DNA from 3 places in the Pseudarthrobacter sp. 902506025 genome. Region 1 is predicted to be linked to each of the others. Evidence: predicted binding sites of a transcription regulator. Region 1 holds the regulator's gene; each other region holds the start of a gene.
The links. Region 1 encodes HrcA, which represses chaperone genes, less so after heat shock. Its sites were predicted from a motif close to TTNGCACTCGNNNNNNNCGAGTGCNAA; they were not measured.
Positions count from the first base shown of each region.

Region 2: the regulator HrcA is predicted to act here: its motif matches at 1,860-1,886, upstream of groL (chaperonin GroEL).
Region 3: the regulator HrcA is predicted to act here: its motif matches at 1,325-1,351, upstream of AB0280_RS08590 (FmdB family zinc ribbon protein).

Region 1 is NZ_JBFBKW010000001.1:716,615-719,886, reverse strand. Features, by position in the region: gene AB0280_RS03235 (DUF3097 domain-containing protein) at 1-586, opposite strand, end outside; gene hrcA (heat-inducible transcriptional repressor HrcA) at 758-1,771, shown strand; gene dnaJ (molecular chaperone DnaJ) at 1,860-2,987, shown strand; gene AB0280_RS03220 (16S rRNA (uracil(1498)-N(3))-methyltransferase) at 2,990-3,272, shown strand, end outside.
Region 2 is NZ_JBFBKW010000012.1:104,152-107,423, forward strand. Features, by position in the region: gene groL (chaperonin GroEL) at 47-1,681, opposite strand; gene AB0280_RS18825 (ABC transporter substrate-binding protein) at 1,972-3,240, opposite strand; gene AB0280_RS18830 (cold-shock protein) at 3,240-3,272, opposite strand, start outside.
Region 3 is NZ_JBFBKW010000003.1:296,508-299,779, forward strand. Features, by position in the region: gene galU (UTP--glucose-1-phosphate uridylyltransferase GalU) at 1-572, opposite strand, end outside; gene AB0280_RS08585 (5-formyltetrahydrofolate cyclo-ligase) at 675-1,295, shown strand; gene AB0280_RS08590 (FmdB family zinc ribbon protein) at 1,407-1,667, shown strand; partial or broken gene AB0280_RS08595 (SAF domain-containing protein) at 1,780-2,106, shown strand; gene AB0280_RS08600 (DUF4011 domain-containing protein) at 2,518-3,272, opposite strand, start outside.

The DNA.
Region 1 (3,272 bases):
TTCCGGCCGCGCCGGGGGATGCCATGACGGCGTCGGCTATCCGGGACTCTTTGGAGTCAGGGACGAGGTGGTCAACGAGCACGCCGAGGCGACGGCCCGGCCCCGGTTTGAAGGCGGCAACTGCAGCGGTGAGGTCGTCAATGCCGTGCAGGGGTTCGACGACGATGCCTTCCACCCGAAGGTCGTCTCCCCAGACCTTTTCCACCAGTTCGGCGTCGTGCTTGCCTTCCACCCAGATTCGGCTTGCCTTGGCGACCTGGGCCCGCTGGCCGGCGACCCGGACGGAGCCTGAGGCTGTCCTGCCGGCGGCGGGGCCGGAGGCTGCCGGCCGGGCGGCGGGAGGCATCAGCCGGATGGGGCGGCCCTCAAGGAGGAAACCGAAGCCGAGCTTGAAGGACCGGGACTTCCCTCGGCGGTCCTCCAGCGCCACGACGTGCATGCCGCCGGACTTTTCCACCCGGGTGACGGCGCCTACCCAGCCCGACTGGACATCCTCGAGCACCATGCCCCGCTCCACCGGCACCTCGGGCAATTCCGCCTTGGCCGGGGCGGAAATGCCGCGGGGCCCCCAGTTTTGGTAATCCATGGATTCAATCCGCCTAGCGCTAGGTCCTCCGCACCGGAATTTCGCCCGGAGCGGTACCAATGCTAACAACGGGCCGAGGCATAATAGACTGTTAGCACTTAGGCATGTCGAGTGCTAACACTGGTGGCACCTGGCGGGGTATGCGCCCCGGACCATGGATGGAGGTGGAGAGTGAGCGAGCCACGCAAACTGGAAGTGCTGCGGGCCATCGTGGAGGACTACGTCCACTCCCGCGAACCGGTCGGGTCAAAGGCATTGGTCGAACGGCATCATCTTGGCGTTTCCAGCGCAACCATCCGCAATGACATGGCGGCCCTTGAAGACGAGGGATTGATCACGGCCCCGCACACCAGTGCAGGCCGGATTCCCACGGACAAGGGCTACCGGCTCTTTGTCGACCAGATCTCGGCAGTCAAGCCCCTGTCGGCAGCGGAGCGCCGGGCCATCCAGTCCCTCCTGGAAGGCGCAGACGACCTCGACGACGCCCTGGACCGCACCGTCCGGCTGCTGTCGCAGCTGACCAACCAGGTGGCTGTGGTCCAGTATCCGCACCTCAGCAAGGCACTGGTGCGCCACATCGAGTTCGTGCTCCTGGCCCCCCGCAAGGTGCTGGTGGTGCTGATTGCGAACAGCGGCAAGGTGGAGCAGCGGGTCATCGACGTCGGCCAGGACCTTGGCGACGACGCCCTGGCCGCGCTCCGCACCCGCTTCCTTGCCGCACTGGCCGGAACTCCGCTCAGCCAGCTGGCCAAGGCGCTCCCCGCCGTCGTGGCCGGCACCGCGCACGGCCAGCGCCAGGCCGCGCACGCCCTGGCACTTGGCCTCGAGGGGCTGGCGCAAAACACCAGGGAGGACCGGATGGTCATGGCCGGAACGGCGAACCTGGCCAGGTCCAACGTGGATTTCCCCCTCAGCATCGGCCCCGTGCTCGAGGCACTGGAGGAACAGGTGGTGATGCTGCGGCTGTTGAGCGAAATGGCCCAGGACCACCGGGGAGTGGCTGTCAGTATCGGAAGGGAAAACCCTTATGACGGCCTTGCCGAAGCCTCCGTGGTGGCCACCGGCTACGGCCCGGACAGCGCCGCGAAGGTAGGGATCCTCGGCCCAACCAGGATGGACTATCCCACCACCATGGCCGCCGTCAGGGCTGTGGCCCGCTACCTTTCCAGGATTTTGGGGCCCTGACTCTTCGCCGCCGGAGCCTTTTCCGGACCGGAACACAGAGCGGGGCCGCCCAAACTGAACGCAGTACAACAAGGAAGAGATACGAACTTTGAGCAGCCACTATGACGTCCTTGGAGTCTCACCCGAAGCTACGGGCGAAGAGATCAAAAAGGCCTACCGCAAACTGGCCCGCAGCCTTCACCCGGATGTAAACCCCGGTGCGGACGCTTCAGAACGCTTCAAGGCAGTAACTCACGCCTACGAGGTCCTTTCCGACCCCCAAAAGCGGAGGATCTACGACACCACAGGCAACGAGAACGGCACGGACAACGGCTTCGGCGGTGCCGGTTACGCGGGCCAGGGCTTCGCTTTCCAGGACATCTTCGACACCTTCTTCGGCGCCGGTGGCACCTCCGGCCCGGCTTCCCGCGTCCGCCGCGGCCAGGACGCCCTTATCAGCGTCCGGATCGACCTTCGCGACGCCGTGTTCGGCGTGAACAAGAAGCTCGAAGTGGATACTGCCGTGGTCTGCCCCACCTGTGACGGATCCTGCTGCCGGCCCGGCACCCACCCCGAGCGCTGCGACATCTGCGGCGGCAGCGGCCAGGTCCAGCGGGCCGTGCGTTCCATCCTGGGCCAGGTCATGACGGCCGCCCCCTGCGGCACCTGCGAAGGTTTCGGCACGGTCATCAAGGATCCCTGTAACGAGTGCAGCGGCCAGGGCCGTATCCGCAGCCGGCGGTCGCTGACCATCAAGGTTCCCGCTGGTGTGGCCACCGGAACCCGGATCCAGCTCGCCGGGCAGGGCGAAGCCGGACCTGCAGGCGGACCGACCGGTGACCTGTACGTGGAAATCCGCGTCAACAATGACGCCACCTACGTGCGGGAAGGCGATGACCTCCACGCCACCCTGCACATCCCCATGACGGCGGCTGCACTGGGCACGGACGTCAGCCTGGAAACGTTCGACGGTACCCAGGACATCGACGTCAAGCCCGGAACACAGTCCGGCGAGATCATCACCCTGCGTGGCCTGGGTGTCACGCACCTGCGGGGATACGGCCGCGGGGACCTGAAGGTCCACCTCCAGGTGGACACTCCGGCCAAGCTCGACCCGGCACAGGAGGACCTCCTCCGGCAGCTCGCCAAGCTCCGCGGCGAACAGATCACCGAGGGCAAGCTCGCCGCCAGCGGCGGCATGTTCGCCAAGCTCCGGGACCGGCTCGGTAACCTGTAGCGGTGAGCAACCCCGTCTTCTTCACCTCCGCCGGTTCACTGGCGGGCATGGTGCCCGGCCAGCTCTTTGTCCTCGAAGGGGCGGAGGCCCGGCATGCAGTCACCGTCAAACGCCTGTCTCCGGGCGAGGCCGTGGACATTGTCGACGGCGCCGGCGCGCGCATGAGCGGCAAGGTCGCCTCCGCCGCGCCCACGGGACTTGAAGTGGAGTGCGGCGCACTGGCAATGGAAGACAGGCCGGACGTCCGTCTGGTGCTGGTTCAGGCCCTGGCCAAGGGCGACCGCG
Region 2 (3,272 bases), on a different contig from region 1:
GGGGCCGCACTTTCGTAACTGGCGGGGCAGGTCCCGGCCGGGAGGCTTAGAAGCCGCCCATGCCGCCCATGCCGCCCATGTCGTCGCCACCGGCGGGGGCAGAAACCTTCTCCGGCTTGTCAGCCACCACTGCTTCGGTGGTGAGGAACAGGCCGGCGATCGAGGCAGCGTTCTGCAGGGCAGAGCGGGTCACCTTTACGGGGTCGTTGACGCCGGCAGCCAGCAGGTCGACGTACTCGCCGGTTGCTGCGTTCAGGCCGTGGCCTGCGGGCAGGCCGCGGACCTTGTCGACAACTACGCCAGGCTCCATGCCGGCGTTGAAGGCGATCTGCTTCAGCGGAGCGTCGATGGCAACGCGGACGATGTTGGCGCCCGTTGCTTCGTCGCCGGAGAGCTGAAGGTTGGCAAATGCCTTGGCACCGGCCTGGATCAGGGCCACGCCGCCACCGGCGACGATGCCTTCTTCAACTGCAGCCTTGGCGTTGCGCACGGCGTCTTCAATGCGGTGCTTGCGCTCCTTGAGCTCAACCTCGGTTGCAGCTCCGGCCTTGATAACTGCAACGCCGCCGGCCAGCTTGGCCAGGCGCTCCTGCAGCTTCTCGCGGTCGTAGTCGGAGTCGGAGTTCTCGATCTCGGCGCGGATCTGGGAAACGCGGCCGGCGATCTGGTCGGCGTCGCCGGCACCTTCGACGATGGTGGTCTCGTCCTTGGTGACAACAACCTTGCGGGCCTGGCCCAGGAGCTCCAGGCCGGCAGTCTCCAGCTTGAGGCCAACTTCCTCGGAGATGACCTGGCCGCCGGTGAGGACGGCGATGTCGGCGAGCTGGGCCTTGCGGCGGTCACCGAAGCCCGGAGCCTTGACGGCGACGGACTTGAAGGTGCCGCGGATCTTGTTGACGATCAGGGTGGCCAGGGCCTCGCCCTCGATGTCCTCGGCAATGATCAGCAGCGGTTTGTTGGACTGCATGACCTTTTCCAGGACAGCAACCAGTTCCTTGACGTTGGAGATCTTGGAGTTGACGATCAGGATGTACGGATCCTCGAGGACCGTTTCCTGGCGCTCAGCGTCGGTGACGAAGTAGGCGGAGATGTAACCCTTGTCGAAGCGCATGCCTTCGGTGAGTTCCAGCTCCAGGCCGAAGGTGTTGGACTCCTCGACCGTGATGACGCCTTCCTTGCCCACCTTGTCCAGGGCTTCGGCGATAAGGGCACCGATCTCGTCGTCACCGGCGGAGATGGAGGCGGTAGCCGCGATCTCTTCCTTGGTTTCGATTTCCTTGGCGGAGTTCAGCAGCTCGGCCGTGACGGCCTCAACAGCCTTTTCGATACCGCGCTTGAGGGACAGCGGGTCGGCGCCGGCGGCAACGTTGCGCAGGCCTTCCTTGACCAGGGCCTGGGCCAGGACGGTTGCCGTGGTGGTGCCGTCACCGGCAACGTCGTCGGTCTTCTTGGCAACTTCCTTGACCAGCTCTGCGCCGATCTTCTCGTAGGGATCGTCCAGCTCGATCTCCTTGGCGATGGAAACACCATCGTTGGTGATCGTGGGGGCGCCCCACTTCTTTTCGAGGACGACGTTGCGTCCACGCGGGCCGAGGGTGACCTTAACGGCGTCGGCGAGGGTGTTCAGGCCACGCTCAAGGCCGCGGCGTGCCTCTTCATCAAATGCAATGATCTTGGCCATAACGGCAGTAGTCCTTTCGGGACAGTCGTTAAGAATGAACCTTCGCTGCAGTGCCCGCGACGGACGATCCTTTGCCGGCGGCCTCTGTATGCCTCCGGGCGGGGATCTCACTGAAGTGAGGTGTTTCTTTCGCTCCTCGACCGGTGCCGTGCGCCGCCGGCCGGAACCAGGCATTGCTTTAGCAGTCGGTGCGTCAGAGTGCTAAGTCAATAATTAGCACTCCCCAGGTGAGAGTGCAAGCGAAAAGACGCGTGACACCCCGCAGGACGGGGCCGCTTCGCCCAGGGCGATCAGCCGGAGTGGCCCGCTGTCTCCCGGCCGGACAGCGAGGGGTTGTTGTCGGGTCCGAAGGTGTACACGGAGAAGAGGGCCGTGGTGATGTCGCCCTTGGCATCGAAGGCCACCGGGCCCGATTCGCCGTCGTAGTTGATGTCCGGGCCGGCAGCAAGGCCGCCCAGGCACTCCTTGTAGCTCAGGCATGGGGCGGCTGGCACTCCGGCGCCGGGGCCGGCTGCCCCTCCGGAGACGGCAATCAGGTTGCCGGCAATGGAGCGTCCGGCGTCATCCTGGGCACGTGCTGCGGCGAGGGCCGCCAGCGTGACGGCGTCGTAGGTTTCGGCAGCGTAGGAGACGTCCTTGAGGGCAGGGTCCACCGCCAGCAGTTTTGCCTGGAAGGCAGCGGTGGGCAACTGTCCGGGGACGACGGCGCGTGTGCCCTCGAGGGTCCCGGAGGCGAGCCTGGAGCCGTAGCGGGCAAACGCGCCGTCGCTGAGGATGATCCGTGAACCGGTGAGGCCGGCGCTGTCCAGCCCGGCCAAGGCGTCCTGCGCGCCCTCGCGGGCAATCAGGACGACGGCGTCAGGCTTGGCCTTTGCAGTGGAGCGCGCGGCTTCGGCGGCGGCACCGTCCTTGAACCCGGCCCCGGGCAGGACCGTGAGTCCGGACTTTGTCGCAGCGTCCGTGACGGCAGCGGAGAGGTCCTTGCCGTAGGAGCCTTCCTGGTACAGCACAGTGATGGTGGCCGCCCCGGAGTCCTTGGCGAGTTTTGCCAGCACGGGGCCCTGGGCGACGTCGGCTGCGGCGGTGCGGAAATAGTAGCCTCCGCTGGCGAGCCCTGACAGGCCTGCAGCTGTGTTGGCCGGCGAGATGACCGGTATGCGCGCGTGGGACAGAACGTCCACCGCGGCGGCCGCATGGCTGGAATCGGTGGGTCCGATCACCACATCCGCTTTGGCGGCGGCGAGGTCCTTCGCCTGCTTTCCCGGGTCCTGGTCCGGGTGCACCGGGAGGAGCTCCACCGGCCGGCCTTTGTGTCCGCCGGCGGCGTTGATCTCCTGGATGGCGAGCTTGGCGGCGGCCAGCTGGGGAGCGTTAAGGAAGGCATTGTCACCGGCATTGTCCAGGATCATCCCCACCCGCAGCACGCCGTCGCCGGAGGCCTCCGCCGTTTCCACCCTGGCGTTGCCGCCGGTACCGGCGCATGCCGTCATCGAGAGAACTGCTGCCGCGGACAGGGCGAGGGCCGCCCGGACGCGGCCATCTCGCCGCAGAGCAGGCATCACTGGGCCGGCCGGACGTTTTCCGCCTGCGG
Region 3 (3,272 bases), on a different contig from region 1:
TTGACGCGGACATAGTCCTCGCCGTCGATGGCCTGGACGTCGGCGCAGCCGTAGGCGCTGATCTGGGAGGGTTCCACCTCAATGAGGGCGACGACGGACCCTCCGGTTTTCGCCTGCACGTCGATCATGGTGCTGAGGAGTTCGTCGCGGGCATCGATGAGGTCGTCGCCCAGCAGCACGGCGAAGGCTTCATCGCCAACATGCTGCTTCGCCCGGAGCACGGCATGGCCCAAGCCATGGGGATCGCCCTGCCGGACGTAGTGGATGTCACCCAGCTGGCTGGCGGCCTGGATGGACGCAAGCTTTTCCGTATCGCCCTTGTCCTCAAGGGTCGATTCGAGGGACGGCACCCTGTCGAAGTGGTCTTCGAGGGCCCGCTTGTTGCGGCCGGTAATCATCAGGATGTCGTTGAGGCCCACATGGACGGCTTCCTCCACCACATACTGGATGGCAGGCTTGTCCACGACGGGAAGCATTTCCTTGGGCATGGCCTTGGTGGCTGGCAGGAACCTGGTGCCCAGGCCCGCTGCGGGAATGACGGCTTTGCGGACTCTGGGTTTACTGGTGTTCACCGGACTAATCTAACGTCAGCGTCAAGTATTTCAGTAACCCCCGGCACCGAAGGCCGGCACGCGGCCTCAAGGCGCGGAACACCGGACTTCAGGGAGGACAACATGCTGCAGGAGACAAACGCCGTCAAGGACGGGATCCGGGCTACCCACCGGCAGCGGCGGGCAGGCCTGACACCGGCGCAACTGGAAGCTGCCGGCCAGGCCCTGGCCACCCATGGGGAAGCCTGGGCTGGATCGGTGACGGAAGGCCGTCCCGGGATAGCATGCGTATACCTTGGCGTGGGTCAGGAACCACCTACCCTGCCGCTGATCGAAGCCCTGCACCGCAGCGGCCACCAGGTCCTGCTTCCGGTGTGCGAACCGGCCAGGGAGTTGAGCTGGGTGTTCTGGACTCCGGACACCGGCTTCGAGCGCAGCAGGTACGCGCCCATCCTGGAACCCACGGGGAACCGGCACGGGCCCGAAACCGCCGGCGACGCCGCTGTGCTTTTCATTCCCGCCACAGCCGTGGACCTGGCCGGCAACAGGATTGGCCAGGGCGGCGGCTACTACGACAAATTCCTGGGGCACCTCGCTACGGCCGGGAAGGAAATCCCGCTGGCCGCTGTTATCTACGACGAAGAATTGCTGCCCGCCGGACGGATCCCGGCCGAGGAGTTCGACCGTCCAGTCCCGGCCGTCCTGGTCCCTTCCGGGTACCGGCCCCTGGCGGGCGGCGCCTGAACACCGTCGTTCCGTGCACAGTGATAGAATTAGCACTCAGGCCCTGCGACTGCTAATGGTTTACCAGGTGGCAGCACGGGACCTCTCGTTTGCCCAAGAGGAGGAGCACCAGTGCCAACATATGCTTACGCCTGCAAGGATTGCGGCCACGCCTTCGACATCGTCCAGTCGTTCTCGGACAGCAGCCTGACGTCCTGCCCTGAATGCGAAGGCACGCTGCGCAAGAAGTTCAACAGCGTCGGTGTCGTCTTCAAGGGCTCCGGCTTCTACCGCACGGACTCCCGCGTTTCCAAGGGCAGCTCCGTTTCCGCCGCGCCTGCAGCGCCTGCTGCCGCCCCCGCCGCGCCGGCGCCCGCAGCCGCCGCGAGCTAATCCGGCACAGACTTCACGACGGCGGCCGGCGCTTTCCAGCGTCCGGCCGCTTTTGTCCACATAGGCCTTATCCCGGCTCCCTTGCGCGTGCGCCCGGAGTTAGCGTGGGCGCATGCCCCTTCTTCCCCGCCGCCGTGCCGCCCTCCGGTATTCTTCGGGCCCCGCAGGCGCTGCCCGCAGTCCAAGGAACCGCCCCCTGCCCGCGCGTGTTGCCGCCTGGTTGAGCCGGAACCGCCGGCTCGCCGCTGCACTGTTGCTGTGCGCAGCTGCCGCCATCGCCGTCCAGCAGCTCACTCCTGCCCCGCTCTCCACCGCCACCGCACTGGCCGCAGCCCGGGATCTTCCTGCCGGGACCGCCGTGACGGACGCGGACGTGGTCCGAGTCCAGGTGCCCCCTGGCATGGTGGCCGACGGCTTCCTCCGGGATGACGCCGCCGCCACCGGCAAACAGCTCGCCGCACCGATGCGCAAGGGCCAGCTCCTCAGCGATGCCCAGCTGGTGGGTCCCGGGCTCCTGGCAGGTACACCGCCCGGTTCAGCCGCAGTTCCACTGCGGATGGCGGATGCCTCGTCGATTCAGCTGGTCTCCCCCGGCCAACTGGTCAACGTTGTGCTCACATCGGCCAACGGGTTCGACCAGCAAGGCCCGTCGGAGGTACTGGCGTCGGCCGTCCCCGTGCTCTGGACCTCCAACAAGGGCGGCCAGAGCGGCCAGTGGCTGGGCACCACGGAGACCCGACGGTCTGATCGTGGTGGCAGCCACCGCCGAACAAGCATCACGCCTGGCCGGAGCGTCAACCCATGGCCGGCTGTTCTTCGTCCTGGTCGGCCCGCCGTAAGCTTGCGTCGGTCAGCCCCAGTGCGGCGGCTTCTGTTCCTTCAACCACGTGTCGTGGTCATCCTCCCGGTCACCCCAGCTGCGGGCGTCATCCTCTGCTGCCTTGCTCGGGAGGATCTCTTCAGTGCCGCCTGTTACTGTCCGGGGCGCCGGTGCCGTTTCGGCCGGGCCTGCAGGAACGTCCCCGCCGGTTACTGTTTCTGCCTGCCCGTCCTGGAGCTCATCCTGGCGCATGTCTTCCTCGCGGCCGTCTTCCTCAAGCCTGCCGTGTGCAGGTTTCTTTTCCTCGGTCATGGATCCCGCTTCCTGGTGTCCGCTGTCACCGGTCCGGCCTGCGCCGCGATCCCCGGGCAGGTAGGAAACTCCGGCGGACGGCGCGGCGTCAATTCCATTGAGCGCCTGGTCAACGTCGTCGTCAAGGAAGCCCGCAGACTGGTGGGTCCTGCCCGGCAGCACCATCTTTTCCAGGCCCAGATAGCCGGCAATGCGGTCTGCGCAGGACGACGGGTCCGTGAACACTTCGATGGTCCACAGCGGCATGTACCGCCAGCCAAGGCGTTCCAGCAGTTGGGGACGCAGCCTGCTGCGTTCCCGCACGCTCATGGTGCGGTACTGCGCAGTGCCGTCGGACTCGATGGCCACCGGCCGCGGGATGTCGGAGTCCTCCTGGCCCATGGTATTCAGGGGGTCGGCGGCTGCCACTACATCGATTGCCCCGTCGTATTGGTGCCAGACCCTGGCGCCCCGGGCACGCAGCCGGTCACCGA